DNA from 2 places in the Mesorhizobium sp. WSM4840 genome. Region 2 is predicted to be linked to the other one. Evidence: predicted binding sites of a transcription regulator. Region 2 holds the regulator's gene; the other holds the start of a gene.
The links. The regulator PhoB, encoded in region 2, activates phosphate uptake and scavenging genes when phosphate is short. The targets are predictions, from matches to a motif close to TGTCATNNANCTGTCAT.

Region 1 (3,699 bases), on a different contig from region 2:
TTAATATCGAAAGGTCTTCATGGTGCGTCGTCGAAGCGCGAGCGGCCGCTCCAGTATCGCTTGCCCCTTGATTTTTGGCCGCCAAACCTCGATATCGGGCACAAAATCCACATCATTCGAAAAGACGGGAAACGGCGATGAGCGACCAGGCAAAAGACGAACGCGCGCCCGAGGATATCGAAGCGGCTGAGGCCGCCGCCGAGCGCTCGGAAGGCAGCGTCGACGGCGACTATGAGGCGCTTGTGCGGCTGTTGAAGGAAAACGACGAGCTGAAGGACCGCGCACTCCGTGTCGCGGCCGAGATGGAGAATCTGCGCCGCCGTACCGCCCGTGACGTGCACGACGCGCGTGCCTATGCGGTTGCCAATTTCGCCCGTGACATGCTGTCGGTATCGGACAATCTGCGCCGCGCGCTGGATGCGATCCCGGCTGAAACCAAGGCGTCGGGCGATGCCGGCATCAAGGCGCTGATCGAGGGCGTCGAGATCACCGAGCGCGCCATGCTATCGGCGCTGGAGCGGCACGGGGTGAAGAAGCTCGAGCCGGAAGGCGAGAAATTCGACCCGAATTTCCACCAGGCGATGTTCGAGGTGCCCAATCCGGAGGTGCCGGCCAACACCGTGGTCCAGGTCGTGCAGCCAGGCTATTCGATCGGCGAGCGGGTGTTGCGGCCGGCCATGGTCGGCGTTGCCAAAGGCGGTCCCAAGCATGTGGCTGGTGAAGCGCCGGTCGAGCCAGGGCCGGTGAATGAGCAAGCTGAGAAGGATGCGTAAGTTAGGGGAGTAGGGGGAATAGGGCAGTACGGGAGTAGGGAATAACGCCACCTACGATAAAGTAGAGCAATTGCCTACTCCGGCCGTTGGCCTGCTCCCCCTACTCCCCTACTGCCTTATTCCCCTACTGCCCTACTCAGGCGGCGAAACGCTGGGCTTCCCCGCCATAATAATTGACGTAGCGGGCACCGATCTCCTGGACCGGCATCACCACGAACACGTCGACCGTCGAGAATTCGCGGTCAATGACGCAGCCGTCGCCGATGCGCGCGCCGACGCGCAGATAGCCCTTGACCAGCGGCGGCATCGCCGCGATCGCGGCCTTGGCATTGACCGCCTCGATCGGCATCAAATCCATGGAACAGTAGCGCCCGGCGACCGCACGCACGTCCCAGGCCGAATTCGTCCGGCAGTGATGGGCGAGATAGGTCAGCGCTTCGGCGTGCGCCGCCGGCACGGTGCCGTGGAACGAAGCGCAACCGGTCATCACGCCGATCCCGTAATGGTTGATATAGGCCCAAATACCTTGCCAGAGCGCCTCAATGGTGCGCTTCGAGCGGTATTCCGGCAAGACGCAGGAGCGGCCGAGCTCGAGGAAACGCTGGCCGGGATGGCGGGCGATAAGATTGGTCAGTTCGAATTCGCCCTCGGAATAGAAGCCGCCGGCCGCTGCCGCGATTTCCTGCCGCAGCAGGCGGTAGGTACCGACAATGCGGCGATGCTCGGGACCGGACAGCGAGGTGTCGAAGACGAGCAAATGATCACAAAGCGGATCGAAATGGTCGGCGTCGCGGCGGTCCTGCACCTGGAACAGGTTCTTCCTGGCACCAAGCTCGTCATAGAACACCCGGTAGCGCACTTCCTGCGCGGCGGCGATCTCGGCCTCGTTGCGGGCGAGCCGCACTTCGAGATTGCCGATTCGGCCGAGCGCTTCGCCTTTTATGACGGCATCGACGTTCCGCCCGGTGAGCAAAGCACCACTGGCGTTCGGCCGAGCGTCACGTTCCGGCATAACTGTATGCACGAGTGATTCTCCTTCGAGCCATCCCTCTTGGCACGGGGATACGGTGTAGGTGCAACAGGATTGTGACAGTACCGTGATACGGTGCTACGGGCAATACTTCGTCGGCTGGGTAATCCTTCAACCGGCTATGTTACGCAGGGAAGCCAGGAAGGACAGCCGGCGGATCAGGCGGCCACCTGGCCCTCGATCGCATGGACAAGCGCGTCGGGGTCGAGCGGCTTGGTGACGAAGCCGCTGGCGCCATGGGCAAGCACCGCGTGGCGCGTCGTTTCCTGGCTGTCCGCCGAAAGCACCATGATTGGAACCGGCGGCACGGCGGTTTCCTCCTCGTGCCGGCGGATGGCGGCGATGGCGTCCAGCCCGTCCATGACAGGCATGTGCAGGTCCATCAGCACCACGTCGAAGCGGTGCTTGTGACCGGTCCCAGTGACGGCCTCGACGGCGGCCTTGCCGTTGCCGACCACTTTCACGCGATGCCCGGCCTTCAGCAGAGTGGCACGAGCAAGCATGGCGTTGATGTCGTTATCCTCGGCGATCAGCACGGACAGCCCCTGCCTGCGGCCGCCAATGGCACGGACGGATGGTGCGCCGGGCTTTTCCAGCTGTGGCTGGGTGCGGGCGGGCACGCTGCTGGTCAAAAGCACGCGCAGCAACGTCTCGCCGCGCACCGGCCTTGCCAGGAAGGTGGCGTAGCCGCTGGCGCGGAACTCGCCCAGCATGCCGCGGTCGGTAGGCGCGATCAGCGTGATCGCCTCGCAATCGGCAAAGCCGCTCTGGCGAAGGCGTTTGAGCAACCTGCCGTCGCCCTCCTCCATGACCGCATCGACCAGAAGCACGTCGCAGCCTTCTGCGAAGGACGCTGCCTGGGAGGCGGTCGCGGCCAGATCGACCATGCCGCCATTGGCACGGATGGTGCGGGCGATGGCGTCGGCCTCGATGGCGTTCTTCGACAGGATCACCGCGCGCCGTCCTGACAGCGCATTCAGGCGGGTCTGCGGCGGCTCGGTGGCCGATATTGCAGGGATTTCGAAGACGAACTCGGAGCCTTGGCTGAGCCGGCTCGATACCGAAATCGTGCCGCCCATGGCGATCACGAGGCGCCTGGAGATGGCAAGACCGAGCCCGGCGCCGCCATGCGCGCGGGTCGACGTGCCATCAGCCTGTTCGAATTCCTCGAAGATGCGCTCCATGTCGTCCTCGTGCAGGCCGGGACCGGTGTCGGCGACGGTGAAGCATATGCGGTCGGTGGTTTCGGTGCGGGTACGAGCGATGCTCACCAAAACGCCGCCGCTGTCGGTGAACTTGATCGCGTTGCCGATCAGGTTGAGCAGCACCTGCCGGACCCTTCCCGGATCGGCTGATATCATCTGCGGCACGTCGGGTTCGACATGGCAGCCAAGGCCGATATTCTTGGCGAAGGCCCGCGCAGCCAAGAGTTCGACGACGTTGTCGGCGATCTCGCGCACCGACATTGGCTGCGGTTCGGGATCGAAGCGGCCGGCCTCGATCTTCGAATAGTCGAGCAGATCCTCGATCAGCGCCAGCAGTGCGCTGGCCGAGGTCGAGACGGCGCCGACATAGGTCCGTTGTTCGGGCGAGAGATTGGTGTCCGCCAGCAGCCTGGCCATGCCGATGATGCCGTTCATCGGCGTGCGGATCTCGTGGCTGACGGTGGCGAGGAAGCGCGATTTGGCCTGGCTTGCATATTCGGCTCGCTCACGGGCGGTGATCAGCGACGATTCGGCGTGCTTACGGGCGGTGATGTCGCGGGCGATGGCGCGATGCGAGGCGCCGCCGTTCTCCTTGTCGCGCACGGACAGTTCGATCCATGAGAACCAGCGCGGGCCAGCCGGCGTGCGAATGGCGACGTCGGTGGAACTCAGGCATTCGTGGTCGGAAAAA
Region 2 (3,699 bases):
CGGCGCTGGTAAGGAGTAGAGGATATGAACATCATGACGGAAGCCGGCGTCGAACAGAAACTGAGCAGCGGAACCATCGCCCCTTCGATCAAGATGAAGGGCGACAAGGTCTCTGTTCATTACGGCGAGAAGCGAGCTCTGTTCGACGTGGATCTCGATGTCCGCGAGAACCAGGTGACGGCGTTGATCGGCCCATCGGGCTGTGGCAAGTCGACCTTCCTGCGGTGCCTGAACCGAATGAACGACACCATCGATATCGCGCGGGTGAGCGGCAAGATCACGCTCGACGGCGAGGATGTCTACGACCCGAAGATCGATGTCGTCGAGCTGCGAGCCCGCGTCGGCATGGTATTCCAGAAGCCGAACCCGTTTCCGAAGTCGATCTATGAAAACGTCGCCTACGGTCCGCGCATTCACGGCCTGGCCAGGAGCAAGGCCGAGTTGGACGGCATCGTTGAATCGAGCCTGAAGAAGGCCGGCCTGTTCAACGAGGTCAAGGATCGCCTGCTCGAGTCGGGTACCGGTCTCTCCGGCGGACAGCAGCAGCGCCTGTGCATCGCGCGCGCCATCGCCGTATCGCCGGAAGTGATCCTGATGGACGAGCCCTGTTCGGCGCTCGATCCGATCGCCACCGCCCGCGTCGAGGAACTGATTGACGAACTGCGCCAGAACTACACGATCGTCATCGTCACCCATTCGATGCAGCAGGCAGCGCGCGTGTCGCAACGCACGGCGATGTTCCATCTCGGCTATCTGGTCGAGGAGGGCGCGACCGACAAGATGTTCACCAACCCCGACGACAAGCGCACCCAGGACTACATCACCGGCCGGTTCGGCTGAGCGGTCCGGCGGCGAATTTCGAACACGAGGACAGTATCATGGGTGAACACACCGTCGCATCTTTCGACGAGGAACTGGAGCACATCGACAGGCTGATCCGCGATATGGACGAGCTCGCCGCCGCGATGGTCGCAGCCTCGATCCGCGCGTTGCTTGCATCAGACAATGCGATGGCGCAGCGCGTCGTCTCGGACGACGCCATCATGGATGCGCGGCAGCGCGAACTCGACGATAGTGCGATCACGCTGATCGCCAAGCGGCAGCCGATGGCGCAAGATCTGCGCGCCGTGGTTGGCGCAATCCGCATGGCCGGCGATCTCGAGCGCATCGGCGACCTGGCCAAGAACATAGCCAAGCGGGTCAGCGCAGTCGGGCAGAGCGCCACGCCGCGTAATCTCTCGCACGGTATCGACGCGATGGCGGATCTCGTTCTTGTGCAGCTCCGCGGCGTGGTCGAGCACTATGTGTCGCGCAATGCCGGCGCGTTGAAAGAACTGCGCGCCGACGACCAGAAGATCGACGTGAAATACACGGCGGTTTTTCGCGAACTCCTGACCTACATGATGGAGGATCCGCGCAACATCACCGCCTGCACGCATCTTCTGTTCTGCGCCAAGAATCTCGAGCGTATCGGCGATCACGTCACCAACATCGCCGAAAACGCCTACTATGTCGTGACCGGGCAGCAATTGCCGGCGGATCGCCCGAAGCTCGACGAAACGACGATGTCGGCGCCGGCGACATGACGGGGGTGACCGGTCGATGATCGCGCCACGCATCATGGTGGTGGAGGACGAAGAGCCGCTGGGCGTCCTCCTCCGCTACAATCTGGAATCCGAAGGCTATCAGGTCGAGGTGGTGACGCGCGGCGACGAGGCCGAAATCCGGCTGCAGGAAAACGTGCCCGATCTTCTGGTGCTCGACTGGATGGTGCCGGCGGTTTCCGGCATCGAGCTTTGCCGACGCCTTCGGATGCGCCCCGAAACCGAGCGGCTGCCGATCATCATGCTGACCGCACGCGGCGAGGAGAGCGACCGGGTGCGCGGCCTCTCGACAGGGGCCGACGACTACCTGGTCAAGCCGTTCTCGACACCGGAATTCATGGCCAGGATCAAGGCGCTGCTGCGCCGCGCCAAGCCCGAAGTGCTGTCCAGCGTGCTGAAGGTCGGCGACATCATGCTCGATCGCGAATCGCACAGGGTCTATCGCAAGAAGAGCGAGATCCGGCTCGGGCCGACCGAATTCCGGCTGCTCGAATTCATGATGCGGCACCCAGGTCGGGTCTTCTCGCGCAGCCAGTTGCTCGATAATGTCTGGGGCGAGACGATCTACATCGACGAGCGCACGGTGGACGTCCATGTCGGCCGGTTGCGCAAGGCGGTCAACAATGGGCGCATGCCCGATGTCATCCGCACCATCCGCGGTGCGGGCTATGCGATCAGGGAAGACTAGCTGATATTCAGGTGATGCCGGCCTGCGACCGGCGATTTCCTGCGCTTCCGGTACTTACCCAAAAGTACGCTCCGTTCCGGTTCTCGGAACTCGCCCAGTCTGGTCGCTTCGCGCCCGTCTTCGAGCCCGGCGCGGCCTGACCTGAATCTCAACACATCCCCAAGTCGCATTCCGCCTTTGTTCCTTGCCTTCGGACTCACGCCACGTCCTTCCTGATCGTGCCGGACTTCCCTTGCGCGCCCGGCGCGAAAATCTCCTGGTCGACGAAGCTCAGCGCTCGCAAGGCGCAGCCTTCGCGGATCAGCGGCAGCTCGTTCGTCTCGGTGTCGAAGGAAATCGAACCCGAATGCTGGCCGCCGGCGGTCTGGGCGATGGCCTCGCGCAGGGCCGGCTCGATCAGGTCGAAGGCGGCAGCGCTGGCGCCGACCATGGCGACCGGCGCCGGATCGATCAGCGCGAACAGGCTGCCAAGCCCGAAGCCGAGCGCTTCGCCGGCCTTGCGGTAGGCTTCGCGCTCCGGTCCGTCCGTCTGGCGCGCCCGGGCCGCCAGTGCCCGCATCTCGGCGTCGCTGACATCGGCGACCGGCTCTGCGTTCTCGCTCAATTGCCTTGCGTTGCGCCAGATGGCGTAGTTGCCGGCATAGGCCTCGACGCAGCCGCGCCGCCCGCAGCGGCAAAGCGCGCCGCCCGGCCGATGAATCATGTGGCCGAATTCGCCGCCCGAGGAATGGGTGCCGGTGAACAGTTCGCCCTTCAGCACCAGCCCCATACCGATGCCGTGCGAGAGCAGGATGGCGATGAAATCGTCGCGATAGCGATCCGGGTCGCGCCAGCGCAGCGCCACGGCCATCATGTTGCAGTCGTTCTCCATGATGGCCGGGATGCCGAACTCGCGTTCCAGAATGTCGGCGAAGGCGATGTTCGTCTGCGGCGTGATCGGCGACCACAACATGGCGCGCGCATGCGAATCGGTGATGCCCTGGATCGCCAGCGCGATGCGGGCGACGCTTTGGACGTCGAGGTCGGGGTCTTCGATCCGGCGCCGCACGATGGCGACACATTCGTCGATCAGCTCGTCGCGCGACATGGTCAGCGTGTCCAGCCGGCGCTGTTCCTCGGCGACCACCTGTCCGGCATAATCGATGACAGCGACCGACAGGAAATTCAGCGACAACACGACCGCCAATACCGCAGCGGCTTCCGGTTTGAGGCTGAGGCCGACCTGCGGTCGGCCGCGTTTCATCGAAACGGTCTCGCTCGCCTTGCTCTCGGTCAGGATGCCTTCCTGGATCAGGTCGGAAGAAATCGCCGATATGGTCGAATGACTGAGGCCGGTGGTTGCTGCGATCTCGGTCCGTGACGGCTGGCCGGCCCGGCGTACGGCCGAAATCACCATCGCCCGGTTGC

Region 1: a site for PhoB is predicted at 1,849-1,865, ahead of olsB (l-ornithine N(alpha)-acyltransferase). Genes of this name have one in related genera too.

Annotation. Positions count from the first base shown of each region.
Region 1 covers NZ_JBVVQD010000009.1:95,029-98,727, reverse strand. The annotation lists gene grpE (nucleotide exchange factor GrpE) at 138-773, shown strand; gene olsB (l-ornithine N(alpha)-acyltransferase) at 910-1,785, opposite strand; gene AC0L3I_RS14620 (hybrid sensor histidine kinase/response regulator) at 1,962-3,699, opposite strand, start outside.
Region 2 covers NZ_JBVVQD010000001.1:58,307-62,005, reverse strand. The annotation lists gene pstA (phosphate ABC transporter permease PstA) at 1-12, shown strand, start outside; gene pstB (phosphate ABC transporter ATP-binding protein PstB) at 25-840, shown strand; gene phoU (phosphate signaling complex protein PhoU) at 879-1,586, shown strand; gene phoB (phosphate regulon transcriptional regulator PhoB) at 1,603-2,292, shown strand; gene AC0L3I_RS00310 (ROK family protein) at 2,489-3,699, opposite strand, start outside.